2 regions of the Lysinibacillus sp. FSL L8-0312 genome follow, and region 2 is predicted to be linked to the other one. Evidence: a T-box and tRNA genes for the amino acid it is inferred to sense, from the RefSeq annotation. Region 2 holds a T-box; the other holds one or more tRNA genes.
What was found. The T-box of region 2 lies ahead of tyrS (tyrosine--tRNA ligase). A T-box ahead of a tRNA ligase gene usually reads a tRNA of that ligase, here a tRNA-Tyr.
Positions count from the first base shown of each region.

Region 1 (4,933 bases), 900 kb from region 2:
ACATCTAAGTACCTGGAGGAAGAGAAAGAAAAATCGATTCCCTGAGTAGCGGCGAGCGAAACGGGAAGAGCCCAAACCAAGAGGCTTGCCTCTTGGGGTTGTAGGACACTCAATACGGAGTTACAAAAGAGCGAGTTAGATGAAGCGACTTGGAAAGGTCCGCCAGAGCAGGTAAAAGCCCTGTAGTCGAAAGTTCGTTCTCTCCTGAGTGGATCCTGAGTACGGCGGAACACGTGAAATTCCGTCGGAATCCGGGAGGACCATCTCCCAAGGCTAAATACTACCTAGTGACCGATAGTGAACCAGTACCGTGAGGGAAAGGTGAAAAGCACCCCGGAAGGGGAGTGAAAGAGATCCTGAAACCGTGTGCCTACAAGTAGTTAGAGCCCGTTAATGGGTGATAGCGTGCCTTTTGTAGAATGAACCGGCGAGTTACGATTACGTGCGAGGTTAAGCTTTAGAAGGCGGAGCCGCAGCGAAAGCGAGTCTGAATAGGGCGAAATAGTACGTGGTCGTAGACCCGAAACCAGGTGATCTACCCATGTCCAGGGTGAAGGTAAGGTAACACTTACTGGAGGCCCGAACCCACGCACGTTGAAAAGTGCGGGGATGAGGTGTGGGTAGCGGAGAAATTCCAATCGAACTTGGAGATAGCTGGTTCTCTCCGAAATAGCTTTAGGGCTAGCCTCGTGATGAGAATACTGGAGGTAGAGCACTGTTTGGACTAGGGGGCCATCCCGGTTTACCGAATTCAGACAAACTCCGAATGCCAGATATTTATACACGGGAGTCAGACTGCGAGTGATAAGATCCGTAGTCAAAAGGGAAACAGCCCAGACCACCAGCTAAGGTCCCAAAGTAATCGTTAAGTGGAAAAGGATGTGGCGTTGCACAGACAACCAGGATGTTGGCTTAGAAGCAGCCATCATTTAAAGAGTGCGTAATAGCTCACTGGTCGAGTGACGCTGCGCCGAAAATGTATCGGGGCTAAACGATTCACCGAAGCTGTGGATTGACATCTACGATGTCAGTGGTAGGAGAGCGTTCTAAGTGCGTTGAAGTCAGACCGGAAGGACTGGTGGAGCGCTTAGAAGTGAGAATGCCGGTATGAGTAGCGAAAGACGGGTGAGAATCCCGTCCACCGTATGACTAAGGTTTCCTGAGGAAGGCTCGTCCGCTCAGGGTTAGTCGGGACCTAAGCCGAGGCCGATAGGCGTAGGCGATGGACAACAGGTTGATATTCCTGTACCACCTCCTCACCGTTTGAGAAATGGGGGGACGCAGTAGGATAGGGTAAGCGCGCTGTTGGTTATGCGCGTCCAAGCAGTAAGGCGTGTGTGTAGGCAAATCCGCACACTGTAACGTTGAGCTGTGATGGCGAGTCCGTATGGACGAAGTTCCTGATTTCACACTGCCAAGAAAAGCCTCTATCGAGGTGAGAGGTGCCCGTACCGCAAACCGACACAGGTAGTCGAGGAGAGAATCCTAAGGTGTGCGAGAGAACTCTCGTTAAGGAACTCGGCAAAATGACCCCGTAACTTCGGGAGAAGGGGTGCTCTTGAGCGTGCAAGCGCATGAGAGCCGCAGTGAATAGGCCCAGGCGACTGTTTAGCAAAAACACAGGTCTCTGCAAAACCGTAAGGTGACGTATAGGGGCTGACGCCTGCCCGGTGCTGGAAGGTTAAGAGGAGTGGTTAGCGCAAGCGAAGCTGCGAATTGAAGCCCCAGTAAACGGCGGCCGTAACTATAACGGTCCTAAGGTAGCGAAATTCCTTGTCGGGTAAGTTCCGACCCGCACGAAAGGCGTAACGATCTGGGCACTGTCTCAACGAGAGACTCGGTGAAATTATAGTACCTGTGAAGATGCAGGTTACCCGCGACAGGACGGAAAGACCCCGTGGAGCTTTACTGTAGCCTGATATTGAATTTTGGTACAACTTGTACAGGATAGGTAGGAGCCAGAGATCTCGGAGCGCCAGCTTCGAAGGAGGCGTCGGTGGGATACTACCCTGGTTGTATTGAAATTCTAACCCATGCCCCTTAGCGGGGCAGGAGACAGTGTCAGGCGGACAGTTTGACTGGGGCGGTCGCCTCCTAAAAGGTAACGGAGGCGCCCAAAGGTTCCCTCAGAATGGTTGGAAATCATTCGTAGAGTGTAAAGGCACAAGGGAGCTTGACTGCGAGACCTACAAGTCGAGCAGGGTCGAAAGACGGGCTTAGTGATCCGGTGGTTCCGCATGGAAGGGCCATCGCTCAACGGATAAAAGCTACCCCGGGGATAACAGGCTTATCTCCCCCAAGAGTCCACATCGACGGGGAGGTTTGGCACCTCGATGTCGGCTCATCGCATCCTGGGGCTGTAGTCGGTCCCAAGGGTTGGGCTGTTCGCCCATTAAAGCGGTACGCGAGCTGGGTTCAGAACGTCGTGAGACAGTTCGGTCCCTATCCGTCGTGGGCGTAGGAAATTTGAGAGGAGCTGTCCTTAGTACGAGAGGACCGGGATGGACACACCGCTGGTGTACCAGTTGTCTTGCCAAAGGCATCGCTGGGTAGCTATGTGTGGACGGGATAAGTGCTGAAAGCATCTAAGCATGAAGCCCCCCTCAAGATGAGATTTCCCATTACGCAAGTAAGTAAGATCCCTCAAAGACGATGAGGTAGATAGGTTCGAGGTGGAAGTGTGGTGACACATGGAGCTGACGAATACTAATCGATCGAGGACTTAACCAAAACGTTTGAACCATTCAATGTACGTTTATCCAGTTTTGAAAGAATAAAAAATATTATAATATACTTGTAATTTTGATAAAATATGTTATAATAAGTATTGTCTTTCAAATAGTCTAGTGATGATGGCAAAGAGGTCACACCCGTTCCCATACCGAACACGGAAGTTAAGCTCTTTAGCGCCGATGGTAGTTGGGGGTTTCCCCCTGTGAGAGTAGGACGTCGCTAGGCTATATACTAAAATTATTCCGAAGTAGCTCAGTTGGTAGTAGCACCTGACTGTTAATCAGGTTGTCGCAGGTTCGAGTCCTGCCTTCGGAGCCATTCTTGGAGAGTTGTCCGAGTGGCCGAAGGAGCACGATTGGAAATCGTGTAGGCGGTTAACACTGTCTCAAGGGTTCAAATCCCTTACTCTCCGCCAGCACTTTGATTTATTCCAAAAGTTGGCCCCTTGGTCAAGTGGTTAAGACACCGCCCTTTCACGGCGGTAACACGGGTTCGAATCCCGTAGGGGTCACCATTTAAATACCCAGATGGAGGATTAGCTCAGCTGGGAGAGCATCTGCCTTACAAGCAGAGGGTCGGCGGTTCGAGCCCGTCATCCTCCACCATTATTTTTACAATAGTATATGATTATCGCGGGGTGGAGCAGTGGTAGCTCGTCGGGCTCATAACCCGAAGGTCGTTGGTTCAAATCCGGCCCCCGCAACCAAATGGTCCCGTGGTGTAGCGGTTAACATGCCTGCCTGTCACGCAGGAGATCGCCGGTTCGATCCCGGTCGGGACCGCCATTTATTTTAATAACAAGGGTCAGTAGCTCAGTTGGTAGAGCATTAGATTGAAGCTCTAAGTGTCGGCGGTTCGATTCCGTCCTGACCCATCATGTTTTTTTGCCGGTGTAGCTCAGTTGGTAGAGCAACTGACTTGTAATCAGTAGGTCGTGGGTTCGACTCCTATCGCCGGCACCATGTATTCCCGGAGGGGTAGCGAAGTGGCTAAACGCGGCGGACTGTAAATCCGCTCCTTAGGGTTCGGCGGTTCGAATCCGTCCCCCTCCACCAGTTTTATTATTATAGGGGCATAGTTCAACGGTAGAATAGAGGTCTCCAAAACCTTTGGTGTGGGTTCGATTCCTACTGCCCCTGCCAATTAATTTTATGGCGATTGTGGCGAAGTGGTTAACGCACCGGATTGTGGTTCCGGCATTCGTGGGTTCGATTCCCATCAGTCGCCCCATTTAAAGTAAAATTAATAAAAATTATAATATAATGGCGATTGTGGCGAAGTGGTTAACGCACCGGATTGTGGTTCCGGCACTCGTGGGTTCGATTCCCATCAGTCGCCCCATTTATATAATTATCTTTTGGGGTATAGCCAAGCGGTAAGGCAACGGATTTTGATTCCGTCATGCCCTGGTTCGAATCCAGGTACCCCAGCCATTTTGCGGAAGTAGTTCAGTGGTAGAACACCACCTTGCCAAGGTGGGGGTCGCGAGTTCGAACCTCGTCTTCCGCTCCAACTTCGATGGCGGCATAGCCAAGTGGTAAGGCACAGGTCTGCAACACCTTTATCACCGGTTCAAATCCGGTTGCCGCCTCCATATTTTAACTCTAATCGGTGTATCCGATTTTTTTTATCTCCATTATGCCGGTGTGGCGGAATTGGCAGACGCGCACGACTCAAAATCGTGTTCCTTTGGAGTGTCGGTTCGACCCCGACCACCGGTATCCTAGACAGTATGTTAAAACTGTCTATAGAAACGTTTCTTACTTAGTGTAAGAAGCGTTTTTTTATTTGTCATCAATAATAATATTGCATTCTAAACCTCGCGTGAATGATTAAAATTTTTTATGCCAAAAGAGGATATAAATACATACATATTGAATAAACAGTAAATACGAAGGTAGGTGTGGAACATGATTATAAGGGAAGCAAAATTGTCGGATGCTAAAGGCATAGCAAAAGTTCATGTAGATAGTTGGAAGAATACTTATAAAAATATTCTTCCTACCGAGTATTTAGAAAAATTGTCTTATGAGCAAAGAACAGAATTATGGGTAAGGAACATCTCTAAAGTTGATCATTATGTCTTTGTTGCAGAAAACAATAATGGGGAAATTATTGGATTTACTGATGGTGGTAAGAGAGCTGAAAATGAAATTGAAGGGTCTGGGGATTTAACATCCATCTACATTTTAGATCAATT
Region 1 covers NZ_JBBOOV010000001.1:2,459,494-2,464,426, reverse strand. The annotation lists rRNA gene MHI22_RS12515 (23S ribosomal RNA) at 1-2,730, shown strand, start outside; rRNA gene rrf (5S ribosomal RNA) at 2,843-2,958, shown strand; tRNA gene MHI22_RS12505 (tRNA-Asn) at 2,975-3,051, shown strand; tRNA gene MHI22_RS12500 (tRNA-Ser) at 3,057-3,148, shown strand; tRNA gene MHI22_RS12495 (tRNA-Glu) at 3,173-3,247, shown strand; tRNA gene MHI22_RS12490 (tRNA-Val) at 3,263-3,338, shown strand; tRNA gene MHI22_RS12485 (tRNA-Met) at 3,365-3,439, shown strand; tRNA gene MHI22_RS12480 (tRNA-Asp) at 3,443-3,518, shown strand; tRNA gene MHI22_RS12475 (tRNA-Phe) at 3,535-3,607, shown strand; tRNA gene MHI22_RS12470 (tRNA-Thr) at 3,620-3,695, shown strand; tRNA gene MHI22_RS12465 (tRNA-Tyr) at 3,705-3,788, shown strand; tRNA gene MHI22_RS12460 (tRNA-Trp) at 3,802-3,875, shown strand; tRNA gene MHI22_RS12455 (tRNA-His) at 3,888-3,963, shown strand; tRNA gene MHI22_RS12450 (tRNA-His) at 3,999-4,074, shown strand; tRNA gene MHI22_RS12445 (tRNA-Gln) at 4,092-4,166, shown strand; tRNA gene MHI22_RS12440 (tRNA-Gly) at 4,171-4,245, shown strand; tRNA gene MHI22_RS12435 (tRNA-Cys) at 4,254-4,327, shown strand; tRNA gene MHI22_RS12430 (tRNA-Leu) at 4,374-4,454, shown strand; gene MHI22_RS12425 (GNAT family N-acetyltransferase) at 4,644-4,933, shown strand, end outside.
Region 1: it has a tRNA-Tyr gene. The T-box ahead of tyrS (tyrosine--tRNA ligase) is inferred to sense a tRNA for this amino acid. The anticodon was not compared.

Region 2 (4,933 bases):
CGTACAGCATCTACAGCCCCTATATGATCAAAATGGGCATGTGTTAAAAAGATAGCAAGTGGTTTTAAGCCATTGCTACGAATTGTTTTAATAAGACGCTCTGCTTCCTCACCTGGATCAAATATAATACATTCCTTTTCTTTATTCGATACGATATAGCAATTCGTTTGAACAGGTCCAAGAGAATAACTTCGTACGTTCATCATAGTGATCACCTCAACTTTCTATTATACAGGCTTTGCCACAATTTGACGATAAATGTTCATAGTTTACGCTATTTTAGTTCTCGACAAAAACAAACAGAACGTTTACAATTAAGGAGGAATATTGTTTGCGACATTCATTTTCTGATGTCGAAAGGAGTGTCTATTTTTAATGAACTTATTAATGGTTATTTTTGGTCTAGTAGCGATTTTAGCTGTAGTTGGTACATTCCAAGCAATAAAAGAAAAGAACCTATTAAGCGTTGTTTTCAACTTATTAAGTGCCGCTGTATTCGGATGGTTCGTCATCATGACGATTGTTCACAGTGGGTATCCACCACAATTACACTAAAATTCAGACAAAAAGGAGCAGTCTCCCTGGAGATTGCTCTTTTTTTGTATTTATTATTTATTTAATTTAAGAAATCGTTTCTTACCAATTTGAATGACATCATCATTCATTAGTACAAGTGATAAATCATCCATCACTATTTTTTCTCCATTCAAGGATACTCCATTTTGCTTGATTAACCGCAGAAATTCACTCTTACTATGAATATAATCCATTGCCACTAGTTGTGGGATAATATCCACTATTCTTTCCTTATCAATTTCTAGGAGCAGTATAGGAATATTTTTTGGTATTTCCTTTCTTTGAAATGCAGCTTGGAAATAGGATTTAGCTTCCTCCATTGCTGTAGTCCCATGGTATAAGGCCGTTATAATTTCTGCTAACTGTAATTTTACATCACGGGGATTCTCTCCCATTTGCAGTCTATCTTGAATGGTTTGCACTTGTAGTGGATGCTCATCTGTTGCTAGTTCAAAATATTTGATGAGTAAGGCATCTGGTACTTCCATTACCTTTTTAAACATGACCTCTGGCGCTTCACTGACACCAATATAATTGTCAAGGCTCTTACTCATTTTTTCAATGCCATCTAAACCTTCGAGTAATGGCATAAAAATGGCAATTTGTTTTTCTAACCGCCGTTGCTTTTGTAAGGTGCGGCCCATTAAAATATTGAATGTTTGATCTGTTCCCCCTAATTCAATATCGGCCTGTAGCTCTACCGAATCATATGCTTGCATAAGCGGGTAGAAAAATTCGTGCATGCCAATTGGTATTTGCTGACGGTACCGTTTTTGAAAGTCCTCACGTTCTAACAGTCGAGCAACGGATGTCGTGGCTGCCAGCTGAATGACTTCTTCAAATGACAGCTTTGCTAACCATTCACTATTGAAACGAATAGTTGTCTTGTTCATATCTATCACTTTAAAAATTTGCTCACAGTATGTTTTAGCGTTTTGCTTGACCATGTCATCACTTAACGCGACACGGCCTTTTGCTTTACCCGTTGGATCACCAATACGCCCTGTAAAATCACCGATAACAATGACCGCCTGATGCCCTAAATCCTGCATTTGCTTTATTTTCCGTAGAACGACTGCATGCCCTAAATGAATATCCGGCGCGGACGGATCAAGCCCTAACTTAATGATTAAAGGCTTCTGCTCCTTATAGGATCGCTCTAATTTTTCGAGTAATTCCTGCTCATCAACGATTTGATGAGCCCCCTTCTTAATTATCGCTAATTGCTCTTTTGGTGTTAAAAACATATGAAACATCTCCTTGTAATATTAAATATTAATATTGCAAGCTCTATAAGAGTTCACTAATCAACTACGCCTCAGCGTAAGAGGACGGCCAAATCAAGATAAACACTTGGGCTGTAAAGGCATAAAAAAAGCCCTTAGGACTAATCCTAAGGACGTTCATGAACGTGTTACCACCTTTTTTCGAGAGCTATTCACACAGCCCTCCTCAATAAGTACAGCCATAGCGATACTTTTGCAATGATTACGGATGCAACCCCGTCGTAGCCTACTAAAATTTCGGTACGCAGCTCCAAGATGTATTCACTTTAATATCCCTTGCGCCTCTCAGCAACCGGCTACTCTCTGTCAGTTCGATTAAAGCTACTCGTTCTTTTCCATGCCTTTCACTCTTATACTCCGAAATGCAAAAACAAATCTTCGTTATGCAGATATTTAAATTTATTATAATTGCTTATAGTAATTTGTCAATCAAAAAAGAAAAGAGAGACCTCAACTTGAGATCTCTCTTTTGTTATTTGACGGAATCCTGTTTTAAATTACCTGTCTTTTCATCATAGAAACGTAGCAGGTCTCCATTTATGATAGCATCGGAATTTTCCAGCTCCATTGTCGCACGATCAGCATATGACTGGCATGGCTCACCATCTATTTCTTCACCAGTTGCTTTGTCATAGCAAGCTTCTCCAGCATAAACATATTTATCTGTTATAAAGCGTCCATCACGGAAGACAACAAAATCCTCATGCTCTGGAGAGAATAAATCTGCACCCATTTGCATGTCTTTTGACGTTTCAACGCCAAGAAGATGTAAGATTGTTGGACGTAAATCCATTTGTCCTGAAATCTCTGTCATTTCTTTACCATCGTCAGATCCTGGGATATGGATGAATAAAGGCACTTCTTGAAGCAATGCATTGTCCATTGGTGTAATTTGTTCTTTTCCTAAATATTGTGCCATCGCTTTATTATGGTTTTCAGAAATACCATAATGGTCTCCATACATTACGATAATAGAGTTATCATAAACACCTTGATCTTTTAACTCTTGGAAGAAGTCTTTTAAAGCTTCATCCATATAACGTACTGTCTGGAAGTAACGATTTAATGTACCTGAATTTGAATCATATTCAGGAATCATAATATCTTCAGGATCCAAAGTGAATGGATAGTGGTTCGTTAACGTAATTAATCTTGAATAGAATGGCTGTGGCATGTCTTTCATTAAAGCAGCAGATTGCTCTAAGAATGGTGTATCTTTCATACCCCAGTTGACAGCTTGCCCTTCTTCAACCGTATATGAATCTATATCGTAGAATTTATTAATTTTTAACGATTGATACATGATATCACGGTTCCAGAATGATTTATTATTCGGGTGCATGACATTTGTAAAGTAGCCATTTTCTCCAAGGCGTTCAGCCATTGAATTATACGTATTTCCACCATGCGTGAAGAATACAGCACCACGACCTAATCCAAACAATGAGTTTTCAACAATAAACTCTGAGTCAGATGTTTTTCCTAAGCCTGTTTGGTGATAGAAGTTACTGAAATAATACGTATCTTTATCTTTTGTTAAAGAGTTTAAGAATGGCGTAATTTCATGACCATTCATATCATTATTGATGACAAAGTTTTGTAAAGACTCCATCGACACAACAATTAAGTTGCGACCTTTATATTTCCCAAACATCTCTGGGTTAACGGCAGCCTGATTAGAACGCACATAGTTGTTTACTTCAACTAATTCACTGCCATCCGCTAATGCACGCTGAGCAGATGATTTAGTTTGAATATAAATATCATACAAATGGTAATTGTACGTACCAATATTTTTTACTAATAATTCGCGGTCAAAACTACGTGTTAATAATTGTGGACGCTCTGTTTCAGCTAATCCTAAGTTTAAAAATGAAATTGCGACTGCTAATACAAAAAATGCACGTCGGAATTCAATATTCACTTTAAATGCTTCTTTCATTTTCGGTAAAAATTTATTCGCTAAGATTAAAATAACGACATCAACGAAATATAATACATCCCATGGCTCAACAATGGCTGCTACTGATGTTCCTAAGTCACTGAAATTACTTGTTTGGAATAATACTGGTAGCGTAATAAAGTCATTGTAGAATCGATAGAACGCTACATTTCCGTATAAAACAATGGATAAAATAACGCTGACCGTAATCAGATAACGATTTCTAGCTTTTGCTGATTTAAAGAATAGTGATAAACCATACGTAAATAGCAAGAAGCTTAATGGATTAATAAACAAAATAAATTGTTGCATTGCATTTTCAATTTTCATCTCAAAGCTTGTGTGGTAAACAATGACCGTTTTGATCCATGTTGCTATAATTGCTAGTATCATAAATGAATGTTTAGGCCACTTTATTGATTTCATTCCTAACATCCTCCCTACTTCCTTACAAAAAAATAATAATTTTTTACATTTTGTTACGGAAACAAAATATATCTTAATCCTTTTTTAACAGATAATCAACACATATCTTTTGGAAATTTTTTTCTCCGCGCTCTTTTTATGCACCAGACATCTATATATACGTTTTGGAATGTAAAAAGTTTCTTAAAAACATAAAAACAGCGGAAATCCACTGTTTTTAAGAATATTACATACTTGTTACATTATTTTCACAATACTCCATTACATTATATTTTAAACATTACTTTTTATTTTCTTCCATACGAAGTTTTGTTGTTTCTTGTCGAATGAGTAACAATGCCATTTGATAGTCTTTTATGTCTAGTACATTTGCTTTATAGAGCTCACGTATTTCATCCTCCATTAACATCAAATCGCCAATGGGATCACGTGTATAAATAAAAGTACCATATGTTTTCAAAAGTTCATAAATATCTAACATTTTATCCATTTTCGCTCGCTCCTCGTTGTGCTAGACAATCAATACGTTCTGTCGGTGTCATAATGATGTCTACTGGGCAATCATGCTCCTCGGCTGGGACACAATCAATGATTTGCTCATCAAAGAGCAGCGACATCAGCTTCCCTTTTTTATAGTTTAATACATAGCGGTCATAATAACCACCGCCATAGCCGATTCGATAGCCATTACGGTCAAAAACAA
Region 2 covers NZ_JBBOOV010000001.1:1,558,222-1,563,154, forward strand. The annotation lists gene MHI22_RS07950 (MBL fold metallo-hydrolase) at 1-206, opposite strand, end outside; gene MHI22_RS07955 (DUF2759 domain-containing protein) at 376-555, shown strand; gene tyrS (tyrosine--tRNA ligase) at 609-1,823, opposite strand; T-box leader at 1,969-2,209, opposite strand; gene MHI22_RS07965 (LTA synthase family protein) at 2,335-4,230, opposite strand; gene MHI22_RS07970 (YqgQ family protein) at 4,511-4,720, opposite strand; gene MHI22_RS07975 (5-formyltetrahydrofolate cyclo-ligase) at 4,713-4,933, opposite strand, start outside.